2 regions of the Nonomuraea sp. NPDC050383 genome follow, and region 1 is predicted to be linked to the other one. Evidence: riboswitches for the same ligand, from Rfam matches in the RefSeq annotation. Region 1 holds a riboswitch; the other holds the start of a gene.
What was found. A riboswitch is a leader RNA that binds a small molecule or an ion and turns the genes downstream of it on or off. The one in region 1 is predicted to bind cyclic di-AMP.
Positions count from the first base shown of each region.

Region 2: another riboswitch for cyclic di-AMP. It lies ahead of ACIBG4_RS12855 (hypothetical protein); the one in region 1 lies ahead of ACIBG4_RS09555 (NlpC/P60 family protein).

Region 1 covers NZ_JBITIP010000003.1:270,817-277,798, reverse strand. The annotation lists gene lysX (bifunctional lysylphosphatidylglycerol synthetase/lysine--tRNA ligase LysX) at 1-1,370, shown strand, start outside; gene ACIBG4_RS09560 (LuxR C-terminal-related transcriptional regulator) at 1,707-1,919, shown strand; gene ACIBG4_RS09555 (NlpC/P60 family protein) at 1,936-2,976, opposite strand; cyclic di-AMP (ydaO/yuaA leader) riboswitch at 2,982-3,136, opposite strand; gene ACIBG4_RS09550 (amino-acid N-acetyltransferase) at 3,403-3,963, shown strand; gene ACIBG4_RS09545 (RDD family protein) at 4,058-5,356, shown strand; gene ACIBG4_RS09540 (RDD family protein) at 5,468-5,950, shown strand; gene ACIBG4_RS09535 (Lsr2 family protein) at 6,475-6,807, shown strand.
Region 2 covers NZ_JBITIP010000004.1:313,732-320,713, forward strand. The annotation lists gene ACIBG4_RS12850 (alpha/beta fold hydrolase) at 1-790, opposite strand, end outside; gene ACIBG4_RS12855 (hypothetical protein) at 1,055-1,870, opposite strand; cyclic di-AMP (ydaO/yuaA leader) riboswitch at 2,060-2,196, opposite strand; gene ACIBG4_RS12860 (DUF5302 domain-containing protein) at 2,381-2,584, opposite strand; gene ACIBG4_RS12865 (aldo/keto reductase) at 2,658-3,518, opposite strand; gene ACIBG4_RS12870 (YkvA family protein) at 3,870-4,262, shown strand; gene ACIBG4_RS12875 (VOC family protein) at 4,309-4,686, opposite strand; gene ACIBG4_RS12880 (alpha/beta hydrolase) at 4,799-6,589, shown strand; gene ACIBG4_RS12885 (hypothetical protein) at 6,586-6,982, shown strand, end outside.

The DNA.
Region 1 (6,982 bases):
CCGAGGTCAGAGCGACACACGAGGGCCTGGAGCCCGACACCGCGACCGGTGAGCAGGTCGCGGTCGCGGGCCGCGTCATGCTCAACCGGATCGGTGGGAAACTCTGCTTCGCCACGCTCCGCGACGGCACCGGCGACCTGCAGGTCATGATCTCCCTCGACCGGGTGGGCGAGGAGTCCCTGGCAGCCTGGAAGCGCGACGTCGACCTGGGCGACCACGTGGGCGTGATCGGCGAGGTCATCACCTCCCGGCGTGGCGAGCTGTCGATCATGGCCGAGAGCTGGCAGATCACCTCCAAGTGCCTGCGCCCGCTCCCGGAGAAGCACATCGGCCTCACCGACCCGGAGGCGCGGGTCCGCCAGCGCTACGTCGACCTCATCGTCAACGACGAGGCGCGGGAGATGGCCCGCATCCGCAGCGCCACCGTGCGCGCGGTGCGCGACTTCTGGCACGAGGAGGGCTACCTCGAGGTCGAGACGCCCATGCTCCAGCCGATCCACGGCGGCGCGACGGCCCGGCCGTTCAAGACCCACATCAACGCCTACAGCATGGAGCTCTACCTTCGCATCGCGATCGAGCTCTACCTCAAGCGGCTCGTCGTCGGCGGCATCGAGAAGGTCTTCGAGATCAACCGCAACTTCCGCAACGAGGGCGCGGACTCCACGCACAACCCCGAGTTCACCATGCTCGAGGCGTACGGCACCTACCTCGACTACAACGACATGGCCGACCTGACCCAGCGGATGTACCAGAAGGCCGTGGTCGCGGCGCTGGGCACCTCGGTGGTCGTGCACGACGGCGTCGAGGTGGACCTGGGCATCCCCGAGTGGCCGCGCGTCACGCTGTACGGCGCCGTGTCGGAGGCGGTGGGCGAGGAGATCACCACCGAGACGCCGATCGAGCGCCTGCGCGACCTGGCGGACAAGCACGACGTCCACCACGACCCCAAGTGGGGTCCCGGCAAGCTGGTCCAGGAGCTGTTCGAGGCGCTCGTGGAGCACACGCTCATCCAGCCGACGTTCGTCATGGACTACCCGCTGGAGACCTCGCCGCTGACCCGTCAGCACCGCGACAACCCGCTGCTGACGGAGAAGTGGGACCTCATCGGGTTCGGCACGGAGCTGGGCACCGCCTACTCCGAGCTCATCGATCCGGTCGAGCAGCGCCGCCGCCTGGTCGAGCAGTCGCTGCTGGCGGCGGGCGGCGACCCGGAGGCCATGCAGCTCGACGAGGACTTCCTGCAGGCCCTGGAGTACGCGATGCCGCCCACCGGCGGCATGGGCGCCGGCATCGACCGGATGATCATGGCGTTCACCGGCAAGAACATCCGCGAGACGATCCTCTTCCCGCTCGTCAAGCCGGCCCACTGAGCCCCGGCCGTGCCGCCGCACCGGCGGCACGGCGAAGGGCCCTGAGAACGGGTCATGCGCAATTGCGGGATCGTGCCGGACCAAATGCGCCGGTGGGCGCCCGCGTCAGGATTCCCGGTGAGGGCCTGTAAGGGCCGCTGTGATCGCGCAGCGTGCCCCGAAGTGCCGACACTCGCCGAGTCCCCCACATACGACGGATCAAGTCAATGACGGCCGTCAAGTGCCACGGATATCGCGCTTGACGGCCTTTCCCGTATGCGTTTAACGTCTGCGGAGCGAACAGCTTTGCACGGGCCGACGACGACTCCGAGACTGCTGTTGGGGGGAGGGCTCCCGATGGATGTGCTCACCGATCAGGTTGAGCTTAGCCACGCCGATCTAGCCTTGCTGGCGGAGCTTGCCAGGGGAGTCACCGTCGATCGGGTGGGCAGGCGCCTCGACATCAGCGGGCGCACCGTGCGCCGTCGGCTGCGCGGCATCTGCGACCGCATCGGGGTCGCCACGGCCATCGAGGCAGTCGCCTGGGCCGCCCGCCGCCAGCTCATCTGAGCGGCCCGTCGAGGGTTCAGTCGGCGACGCGGACGGCGCCCACGAACGGCCGGTTGGCCAGCGACGCCACCCTGACGACGTCACCCGTGCGTGGCGCGTGGACCATCATGTTGCCGCCGATGTAGATGCCGACGTGGTGCAGGTCGCCGTAGAAGAAGACCAGGTCGCCGGGGCGCAGCTCCTCCCTGGAGATGTGCCGGCCGGCGGTCCACTGGCTGCCGGTGTAGTGCGGCAGCGAGATGCCGACCCGCTGGTAGGCGGCCATGACGAGACCGGAGCAGTCGTACGAGCTCGGCCCCTCGGCCCCCCAGACGTACGGCTTGAGCTGCTGTGTGAGCGCCCACCTGGCCGCCTCGGCGGCCTTGCCGGCGCCCGAGATCGGCAGGGCGACGCGGACGGCCGGCGTGCCCGGGCGGCCCGCCTCGCCGATCGCCCGCCTGAACAGGTTGCTCTCCACCTTGGCGACCAGCTTCACGATCTTGTCGCGCTTCGTGTCGAGGTCGGTGACGAGCTTCTCCACCTCGTCGATGTGGGCCTTCGCCTCGGACTGGGCCCGCTTGGCCGTCTCCATGGCCTTGACGACCTGGTTGACCTCGTCGCCGGCCTCCTGGGCCAGCGCGTAGGTGGTGGCGGCCCGGTTGAGGAACGCGCCGGGGTCGCCGTCGTCCATCAGGGCGATGGCGCGGCTGAAGCCGCCGGTCATGTACTCCTGCTGGGCCAGCAGCCTCGTCTTGGCGCGCTTGGCGTCGAGGTCGGCCTGGCTGGTCGCCAGGACCTTCCTGGCCTGCTCGGCGGTCTTGCGGGCGGTCTTGAGCTTCTCCCGCGAGCCGTTGTACTGCTCGCTGAGGGTCTCGATCTGGGTGTGCATCGCCTCGACCCGCTTGGACAGCTCCTTCAGGGAGGGCTCGGGGTCGGCGGCGGCGGACCCGGGCGGGAACGCGAACGCCAGCGCCACGACGGCGGCGCTCAGGACGGCGAAACGGCGCAGGAGCGCCTGTTTCGGAGGGCGGGCATCCAGGCCCGCTCTCGTCCTTCCGCGGCGGCGCGTGCGCTTCACCGACCAGCTCCTCTCTTCGACGCCTACCGGGTTAGCTGACGGGTTCGGGCCGGAGCAGCCCTACCGAGCGTGATGCTCGGATTCACCCCATGTGGTGGCACTGAGAGCTCGCCACCGGCGGGTCCCCGGCTCCCCTGCGGGGATTGGGCGCGTCTCCGCGCGGGGGTCGCGCGGGTGACATCGTCGCTGGACATTAGTGCACCTCGGGTTCGTGCTCAACCAGAACTGCCAACTCTGTAGAGGTATCGCTACCGAAGGGTCACGAGTGGACGATGCGTCACCCGATGCCGGTCCGACTTTATGTCTACTTTGCCATGCCTTGAGCAGTACGTTGCCCGAAGGGAGCGCACGGTAGTGACATGTCGGATGCCGTAGGCGGAGCGGATTTTGGTACGAGCCGTAATGGGATCTGTACTCTGGATGCCCATGGAACAGGTCGCCGAAGTCACCGTGCCTGACACCGAGATCGTGGTGCGCCGCGCCCGCACGTCGGATGTCAGGACGATCAGGCGCCTGGTCGACACCTACGCCGGTGCCGGTCCTCGCCTTCTGGAGAAGGCCACGGTCACCCTGTACGAGGACGTGCAGGAGTTCTGGGTCGCCGAGCGCGGCGGCCAGGTCGTCGGCTGTGGCGCCCTCCATGTGCTCTGGGAGGATCTGGCCGAGATCCGGACCGTCGCCGTGGACCCCGCCTTCCGCGGGCTGGGCATCGGCCACCGGATCGTCGCCGCGCTGACCCGCACGGCGGTGGATCTCGGGCTCAGCCGGGTGTTCTGCCTGACGTTCGAGGTGGACTTCTTCGCCCGCCACGGGTTCCGCCCGATCCAGGGCACCCCGGTCTCCCCGGAGGTCTACGCCGAGCTGCTGGCCTCGTACGACGAGGGTGTGGCGGAGTTCCTCGACCTTGAGCACGTCAAGCCTAACACCCTGGGCAACACCCGCATGCTGCTCCATCTGACATCCGGTGACGCCGACCTTGACCGCTGAGAAAGGTGATTGTTGATACCTATGTCGATACGTTGGGCAGCACAGGCATGTGTCCTGACATGTGCTACATGCACTCTCGAAGCGAGGTGACACGGTGAGCACCGGACAGCCGCCGTATCCACAGGACGAATCCGGCGAGAACGCTGCCGGGAATCCCGAGTACGGACAACACACTCCGAACCGTCCCCACGGTGAGGCCGACCCCGACGCGACGGTGGTGGGTTACCGCGCCGAGGACTACGGTCAGCCCGGCTACGGCCAGCCCCAGCAGGGCTACGGCCAGCCCGGTCAGCCCGGCCAGCCGCAGTACGGGCAGCCGGGCTACGGGCAGCAGGGCCAGTCCCAGCCGGGCTACGGGCAGCCGCAGCAGGGCTACGGGCCCCAGGGTCAGTCGCAGCCCGGCTACGGCCAGCCCCAGCAGGGCTACGGCCAGCCGCAGCAGGGCTATGGGCAGCCCGGCCAGCCGCAGTACGGCCAGCAGCAGCCCTCCCAACCCGACTACGGGCAGCAGCAGTACGGCCAGCAGCCGCCCTCGGGTCAGCAGTACGGCCAGCCCGGCTACGCGCCCCCGCCGCAGCAGGGCTACCAGCAGCAGGGCTACGGCCAGCCAGGCCAGCAGCAGTACGGGCAGCAGCCGCCCTCGCAGCCCGGCTACGGCCAGCCGCAGCAGGGCTACGGGCCCCAGGGGCAGTCGCAGCCCGGCTACGGCCAGCCCCAGCAGGGCTACGGTCAGCAGGGCTACGGCCAGCCCGGTTACGGTGAGCCCGGGTACGGGCAGCCGCAGCAGGGCTACGGCCCGGGGCAGCAGTACGGCCAGCCCGGCTACGGTCAGCCGGGATACGGCCAGCCCTACGGCCAGCCGGTGGGCGTGCAGCCTCCGGGCGCCCCGGCGCCGCTCGCCGAGTGGTGGCAGCGGCTGGTGGCCCGGCTCATCGACTGGGTGATCTTCTTCGTGGTGGGCCTGATCGTCTCGGGCATCCTCGTGGCGCTCCTCGCGGTCAGCTACGACTGGTCCACCGGCAGTTCGTCCGGCCTGCTCAGCGGAACGGCGGTCGGCATCCTGGTCGGCCTCATCCTGACCGCCCTGTACGTCGGCTACGAATTCCTCATGACCAAGATGAGGGGCCAGACCCTCGGCAAGATGGTCATGGGCATCAAGATCGCTCCTGTCGGCGGCCCCGTGCCGCAGGGCGGCCTGCCCACCGACGTCGCGCTCAAGCGGGCCGGCGTGACATGGGGCGGCTATATTCTCGCCGCCTTCCCCATCCCGCTCTCGTCGTTCATCGGCTGGCTTCTGGTGGCCGTGAACGGCGCGTCGCAACTCTGGGACAAGCCGCTGCAGCAGACGTTCGCCGACAAGGTGGCCGGCACCGTGGTGGTCAAGATCAAGTAATCGCGAACCCCAGCAGAGGCCGGCTCCGTGCCGGCCTCTGTTTTGTACCCGGGTACGTGAGGGACCGGGCCGTGGCAATATGAGGCCACGAGTTCGGCGCCGAGGTGGGTTATGGCGGGTGCGCGGCCGGGCGGGACGCCCGCTGAATGGTGGGAACGGCTTGCCACGCGCCTCATTGAGGGCCTCGTGTTCGGGGTCTTCTATTACATTCTGTTCATCGTCCTATGGGCCGCCTTCCGGACTGTCGGCGTGTCCGAGGCGACGGCCGGCCGCCTGCCCGGGGTGGCGGCCTGGTTCCTGGCCGGGCTGGGATATACCGCCTATGAGTGGGTGGCTCTTTCCGGCGCCGGCCGGACGTTCGGCAAGGCGATCATGAAGATTCGGGTGACGCCGCGCGACCTTCCGCGGGCCGCACTGCTGAAACGCGCCCTGGTGTATCCCGGCCCGGTCATGCTGATGGGTATTCCGCTGGTCAATCTGCTGGGCGGAATCTACGTGTTCGCCGTGGGGATGATCATCTTGATCGACAAGCCACTGCAGCGTGGGCCGCATGACCGGCTGGCCGGAACGTTCGTCGTCAAAGATCTTCGTTGAGGGTTCGTACCTGCGGCGATGCCATTCAGCAAAATTTTCCCTTGATCCGGTAAGGAGCCTGGAGAGACTGGCATTAGGCTATGGGGCAACCAGGGCGGCCCGATGTCGGTGGCCCTGTCAGGCGTGGAGCGCTCGCGTACCGCTATGGTCGTGAGCGGATGCCTGAGACCTGGAGCGGCATGAGGCCCGCTCATGCTCCCCGCGCCCGTGGTGCATAAAGGGAGCTCCCTGAAACCCCCGTCCGCTGTGGAGGCGAGGACGAATGCAAGCCGTTACAGACGTATTGTCGGCGCTCATCCCCCCGGTGGTGGTCGGCGGCGCCTTCATCTTTGGCGTCGTGAAGTTGGTGCGGTCGGAGGCGGCCGGGCGCAGGTCAAACCGGCCGGATGAGGCCGAGAACGGCAACTGATCCACACTGAGCGGCTAGTCAGCCGAATCTCCGCACCTCTGAATTGTCTTAGCGCCTTTCCGGGTATATGTTTGGGCCAGCGAATGAAACAATGCTCCGGGAAAGGATTGCGTAGATGGCCAAGCAGATCCAGGAGATTCTCATCGATGACCTCGATGGGGGCGAGGCCAATGAGACGGTCAGCTTCGCCATTGACGGCTCCTCCTATGAGATTGACCTCAGCGACCTGAACGCCAAGAAGCTCCGGGACGCCCTCTCGCCTTTCGTTCAGCACGCTCGCCGGTCAGGCGCCGTGTCGACGCGGCGGCGCGGGCGCGGCGGCCAGCGGGCGATGAGCCGCGAGAAGAGCTCGGAGATCCGTCAGTGGGCGAAGGCTCATGGCCTGCCGGTCAGTGAGCGTGGCCGTATCGCCTCCACCGTCGTCGAGCAGTACGAGCGGGCCCACTGAGCGACCGCGGACCATGCGCTTATGGCGCTCGCCCAGGACCCCGGCGAACGCCATAAGCGCATGATCATTTCTGTGCTTCTCAAATACTGGACGTCCCGCGCCCTTATGGATCTTGGTATCGCCGGGTGAGCCGGTATTTGGGGCCTGACCCCCGTTCTCCTTCCCGTCGCCGAAT
Region 2 (6,982 bases), on a different contig from region 1:
GACGCGGCAGGTCGTGGCCCATGCCGGGGAAGGTCAGCAGCCTGGCCCCGGGGATGGCCTCGGCGGTGGCCCGGCCGCCCGCGAGGGGGACGAGCTGGTCGGCCTCGCCGTGGACCACGAGCGCCGGCACGTCGAGCCGGCGCAGCCGTTCGGTGCGGTCGCCGGAGGCCATGATGGCCGCGAGCTGGCGCGCGGTGCCCGGCGGGTCGAAGCAGCGGTCGAACGCGCGGGCGGCCACGTCCGCGATGCGCGCGCGGTCCGGCTCGAAGCCGGGTGAGCCGATCAACGCCCAGGCGTCCTGGGCCCGCGCGACCACCTCCTCGCGCCCGGCGGGCGGCGTGGCCAGCAGCACCGCGCTCGCCGCCGGCGTGGGAGGGGCGACCCGCGAGCCGGGCGTGGACATGATGGAGGTGAGCGTGAGCACCCGGCCGGGATGCCGGATGGCCAGCGTCTGGGCGATCATGCCGCCCATCGAGGCGCCCACCACGTGGGCGGCGCTCCAGCCGAGCGCGTCCATCAGCCCGGCGGCGTCGTCGGCCATGTCGTCCAGCAGGTACGGCGCCGGGCCCCCGAACACGGGCTGGCCGAGGTCGTGCAGGTGCGTCGACAGGCCCGCGTCGCGGTTGTCGAAGCGGACGACGTGGTGCCCCTGCTCGGCGAGGAGGTGGCACAGGTCGTCGTCCCAGTGGATGAGCTGGGCGCCGAGGCCCATGACGAGGAGGAGGGGACGAGCCCCGGCCGCGCCGAAGCTCTCGTAGGCGATCTCGATGCCGTTGGCCTTCGCTCGCATGGTCACGAGAAACAGAATGACATTCTGATCGCGGGCCGGTAAAGCCCCCACGCGGGGACCCGTGTGCGCGGAAATGCGCGCACCCCGTCCCGGAACCGCCGGGGCGGCGGCGGTTCCGGAACGGGGTGGCGGGGTGGGGGCCTGGATGGAGAGGCAGGCAGGCCCCCGGGGGAGGCCGGACCGGACGGGGTGGCGTCCGGACCCGGCCGATGGTCGGGTGCCGGCCCGTGTGCCGCCTGAGGGGGCGGCATGCGGGCCGGGCGGTCAGCGCTGGACGAGCTTGCGCAGGCGGTCGCGGCCGAGGTACAGGCCGCCGCCGACCGCGGCCACGCCCACCAGGGCGAGGCTGGCCGAGGTGCTCAGACCCTCGTCGCCGGAGGCGGCGTCGCGGGCCTCGGTGCGGGTGGTGGTCTCGGAGGCGTTCACCACGCCGGCGTCGTCCTTGTCACGGGACGAGACGGAGGTGCCCTTGCCCGCGGATCCGGCGCCGGACTCCTCCGGAGTGGTGGACTTGTCCTCGGCCAGCACCGGCGGCTTGGCCGGGTTGTGGTCGACGCGACGCCAGGCGCCGGTGGAGAAGGCGACCGGGTGGTTCTTCTTGCCCGCGCCGTTGCCCCACTTGGTGATGACGTAGCTCACCTTGATGTGGCCCTGGCCGCCGACACCGTCCACACCGAGGGTGCTGGAGTTGAAGCGGCCGCCGGTGAGCTGGGCGAAGGTCTTGGCGTCGAGGTCGAGCATGACGCCGCTGCTGGAGGGCACGCCCGGGCCGCGGTCCCCGACGAAGAAGGGGGCCTTCTTGCCCTTGTACATGACGTAGCCCTCGGTCATGAGCGGCCAGCTGGGGCTGGCTGCCAGACCCTTCTGCATGGGCTTGCCGCTGGCCGGCAGGCCGGTGTCACCGGCGCGGCCGGAGGAGTCGTCCCAGAAGTAGGAGGCGGTGGTCGAGCCCTTGAGGAGAACCTGCCGGCCTTCGTCGCTGTCGGCGTGCGCGGCCGTGGTGCCGGCGCCGATGGTGAGCGCGCCGAGTACGGCCGCCGTGAAGAGGCTGAAGGAACGCATGCCAAGTCGTTCGGACATGTGTTGAAAAAGTCCTTTACGTGGGGGTACAGAGGGGCGCGCTCCGAAGAGATGGGGACGCGTAGCCGGGCAGAACGCCGAACGGGCGCTACGCGAGAGCGCGAGAGAAGGTCAGGGGGAACGGGTGCCGCTCAGGAGGCGGCGGGTGGCACTGCCCCGTCCGGGGGTACGCGGTAGCGCATGAAAGTCTTGTCCTCTCCATCTCGCCTACCGGGTTAGCTGACGGGTTCGGACGTGGAGATGCCCTACCGGCCAGGTGCGGCCGGATTCACCCCAGAAGTGGGTCCCCGGTTCCCGCGCGGTGCGGGATTCGGCGCCGGCCAGTCGCCGCTTCCTCTCGAAGGGCTAGGTCACTGACCGGAATGCGCTTGACTCTAGCCAGCGAACCGGACAAAAGCAAAGGTAAGCCCATAAATCGGGCGAAGATCTACCTTTCAGGCAAAGAAAAAGAGGGGTACGGCATGCCGTACCCCTCCAGGAAACCAGGTCTCAGCCCGTGCTCCGGACGCCTCAGCCTCCGCTCTTGCGCCGGAAGGAACGCTTGCTGGCGGCCGGTCCGTGAGCGCCGTGAATCTTGGAAGCGTCGCCGCCCCTGCCACCAGCGCCCGAGTCGGCCTGCCGGGCACGCTTGCGCTCCAGCGCCTCACGGAACTTGCGCTTCAACTCGTCCTCGGGAGTTGCTTCGCTGGCTTCCGGCTCCGGTGTTTCCGTCATGAGGACCTCCTGGTGTTGGGGACATTCAAAGCTTCGCACGCCCGAACCCGCCGCGCGAAACCGGCGGGCCTCCTCAGCCGCCGAGAGCGGCGAGCTCCTCGGAGGTCAGGACCAAATCCGCCGCCGCCACCGAGTCGAGGATGCTCTCCGGCCGGCTCGCCCCCGGGATCGGGACTACGACCGGGCTGCGCGCCAGCTCCCAGGCCAGGCATACCCGCTGCGGAGACACCCCGCGCTGCTCGGCCACCCTGGCGAACCCCTCGTGCGCGCCGCCGAGCCGCCCCGCCGCGCTGATCCCGCCCAGCGGCGACCACGGCAGGAACGCCACGCCCAGCTCCTCGCACAGGTCCACCTCGGGCTCGCTGGAGCGGAACGCGGGCGAGTACTGGTTCTGCACACTCGCCAGCCGGCCGCCGAGGATGTCGTAGGCGATCCTGATCTGGCGCGGGTTCGCGTTGGAGATGCCCGCCATCCGGATCTTGCCGGCGTCGAGCAGGTCGCGCAGCGCGCCGATCGTCTCCTCGTACGGCACGGCCGGGTCGGGCCGGTGGTGCTGGTAGAGGCCGATCGCCTCGACGCCCAGGGCCTTCAGGGATCGCTCGCACGCCTCGACCAGGTACGACGGCCGTCCGTCCACGGCCCAGCCGCCGTCCGGGGGCCGCGTGTGACCGCCCTTGGTCGCCACCAGCACCGCGTCGCCGTCACCGCCCCAGCTCGCGAGCGCCTTGGCGACCAGCCGCTCGTTGTGACCCACCTCGTCGGGTGCGGGCGTGTAGGCGTCGGCCGTGTCGATCAGCGTCACGCCGGCGTCGAGCGCCGCGTGGATCGTCCGGATCGACTGGGCCTCGTCGGGCATGTGCCCGGCCACCGACATGGGCATCGCGCCGAGACCGATGGAGCTGACGGCGGTTTGTCCGAGTGGTCGCGTGTTCATGCGGACCATCCTCCCCCTGGGGCGACCGAAAGAGGAAGGCGACCCTACCGGTTTCGCCAGCCGGGGGTGACGCTTGTGGTCCGGCGCCCGGGGCGCGGGTGCCACGCACGGGCGGGCACGTGGACGCGGTGGCGGACGGTCGCGGGCCGGGCACGTGGACCCGTCGGGTGTGCGGACGGTCGCGGGGCGGACATGTGGACCCGTCGGGTGTGCGGACGGTCGCGGGGCGGACATGTGGACCCGTCGGGTGTGCGGACGGGGGCGGGCGTGCCGGGGAGTCGCCGTACAGTGATGTGAGGTCGTGCGGAGGCCGGGCGGTGATCGCCACGGCTCGGAAGAGGGCGGAACGTCGTGCGTGGCTGGTTGATCGGGCTGGCGGTCACCGTCGTGTGCGTGGCGGCCACGTGGGGTGTGCTCGTCCTGCTGGCGCGCCGCCTGCCGCCCGGGCTCGCGCGGGACCTCGCCGCGTTCATCCCCGACTGCCTGACCACCGTCCGCAGGCTCCGGAGCGACCCCGCGGTGCCGCGCCGGGCGAAGATCGCGATCGTGATCGCGGGTGTGTGGGTGGCCAGCCCGATCGACCTGATCCCGGAGTTCCTGCCGGTCATCGGCCCGCTGGACGACATCGTGGTGGTCGCCCTGGCCCTGCGGTACGCCGCCCGGCAGGTGCCCCGCGAGGTGCTGCTGGACGCCTGGCCGGGCGAGCCCCGACTGCTCCTCCGCCTCCTCGGCGACCGCGGCTGACCACCAGCCGCCGCCCACTCGCGCGCACCGGCGAGCGGCGGCGCGCTCAGTCGTCCAGCCTCATGCGGAGGAGGCAGAACTCGTTGCCCTCCGGGTCGGCCAGCACGTGCCACGTCTCCTCGCCGGTCTGCCCCACGTCCGCCGGCCGGGCCCCCGCCGCGAGCAGCCTCTCCAGCTCGGCGGCCTGGTCGCGATCGGTCGGGTTCACGTCGATGTGCAGCGGGAGCTTCCCGGGCCTCGGATCGTCGGACGGATTGAACACGAGGGTCGGCTGCAGCCCCCCGAACCCGGTCTCCCCCGGCCCGATCTCCACGCTCCCCTCATCCCGGTCTATCACCACGAACCCAAGCACTTCACACCAGAACGCCGCCAGCCGCTCGGGGTCGCGACAATCCAGCACCAACTCACTGATCCGACAAGCCATGAACACTTCACTACCCCGCTCCACCGGAGATTCATGCCGCATGCCCCGATACCCGGAGGAGTCGCCGATCGCCTGAGGGACCGCGGGCTCGCCTGGCATCCTTGGCCGCGTCATGGCGGATCACAGCGCGGCGGCGCTCGCGGCGTACGAGCGGGCGGCGGCGGCACTGGCCGCGTACGGGCGGGCGGCGGCACTCGCGGCGGGCCATCACGCCGGCCTCGACCCGGCGGCCCGGCTCGCGCACGCCCACGCCTGGGTCGGCGGCGGTGCCCCCGCCTTCGCGGAGGACCTGGCCCGCCACCGGGCCCGCCTCCAGTCCTCGCTCACGGACGCGCTACACGGGCTCGCCCTCCTCGTCGTACGGCACGGCGGACCGGCACCGGCCGTTCCCGCGCTGACCACGTCCGTCGCGGCTCTGGCCCCCGCCCCGGGCCGCTTCCAGGGCGTCGAGCAGAACGCCATGACCACCCTGGTGGCGTCCCTGGGCCACGCCGCACAGACGCTGCCGGTCGCCGGGGCGTGCCTCGCCGCCGAGCTGTCCGCCCACGGCCTGCCCGCCGAGCCCGGCCACGAACTCCGCCGCATCGCCACCTGGGCCGCCGCCCACAGCGACGACCTGCGGCGCCGCCTCAACCTGATCCGCCAGACAGTGCCCGGCCCGACGCTGCCGGCGGGGCTGGCGGCGTACGGGCTGTTCGGCGGCCACGCCCCCGACCCGGGCGGCGCGGAGCGCCTGCTGGCGCGCATCGCGGCGGGCGAGGAGCACGCGGTGACGCGGCTGCTGACCGTCCAGGAGAACGGGACCGACGCGGGCCTGGCGGCGCGGGTCGCCGCGTGGTGGCACACGCTGCCGCGCGAAGCGCGGGAACGCCTGGTGACGCTCCGCTGGTCCGGACTGCTGAACGGCCTGCCGGCGACGGTCCGGGACCGGGCCAACCGCCGCGGGCTGGCCGAGGAGCGGACCCGGCTGGAGCGGGAGCTGGAGACGGCCACGGCCGACCTCGGCCGGCTCGCCGACCCGGGCCTGCTGGGCGGCTGGGAACGCATCGCCGCCCGGCTGCGGCGCATCGACCTCATCGAGTCGCAGCTCCGCCCGGTGGCGGGACATCCGGCGCCGCTGCTGCTGGCGTTCGACGCGACGGGTCAGGGGCGGCTCGTCGTCTCCTGGGGCGATCCAGACACGGCGGACATCACGGTCACGTCTGTGTCGGGGCTCACGTCGGGACTGGACGCCGCACGGGGGGATCTGGAGCGGTCCCGGGCGTTGTGGCAGCAGGCGCGCGCGACCAGCGGAGAACGCTCGATAGCGTCGATCACCTGGCTCGGCTATGACGCCCCGCAGATCGACCCGGGCCTGTTCGACATCACCAGGTCCGTCGCCGCCGACAACGCGGCGGCCAAGGGCGGCAGGGCGCTCGCCGCGTTCGCCGACGGCCTGCACGCCGCCCACGCGCCCTCGGGGACGGCACGCAGCGTCGTCATCGGGCACAGCTACGGCTCGCTCACCACGGGCCACGCCGCCGCCCTCCGCCCGGGCAGGCTCGCGGACGACCTCATCCTCATCGGCAGCCCGGGGACCGGCGTCGACCACGCCTCACGGCTGGGCGTCGACCCGGCGCACGTGTGGGTGGGCGAGGCCGGCAACGACCCGGTGGCGGCACTGGGCAGGTTCGGCAGGGATCCGGGGGACGAGTCGTTCGGGGCCAGGCGTTTTCCGGTGGGACGAGAGGTGTTCACGGAGGCGCACAGCAGCTACTGGAAGCCTCATTCGCCTTCGCTGCGCAACATGGGGCGACTTATCAACGGTCAATACGACATGCTCACCGCTCCAGTGCCGCTGAACTGCACGCCCCAACTCCTCATGCCAGAGCTAGGACCAGAGTCGCCCAGTTCGAAGAGGTGAACGACGTGTTGCGACTTTTCGCCGCTCTTGTCCTCGTCATTTCGGGATGCTCCATGAACCAAGCCACAGCCACCTCCACCCAAGCACTCGCACGTGTAGAGGAGCTCATTCACGACACTGCCAACGCTCTCACTCCCCGACCGCGGCTGGAACCGATCCACTCCTTCGAGGCACCCAGCCCGTGCCTGGACGAGGACAAATCTCAAGACCAAGTCATCGTGAGCCGTGCCTACTGGCTTCGTGATGTCCCGAAGACCGACAACATGTCGATCTCACGGCAGGTTCACACCTTCTGGGAGGCCCAGGGCCATCACATCATCGCGGGGGGAAAGACCAACAATCCGGACCTGAGCGGCACATCCCGCCCTGAGGGCTACACCCTTACGCTCACCT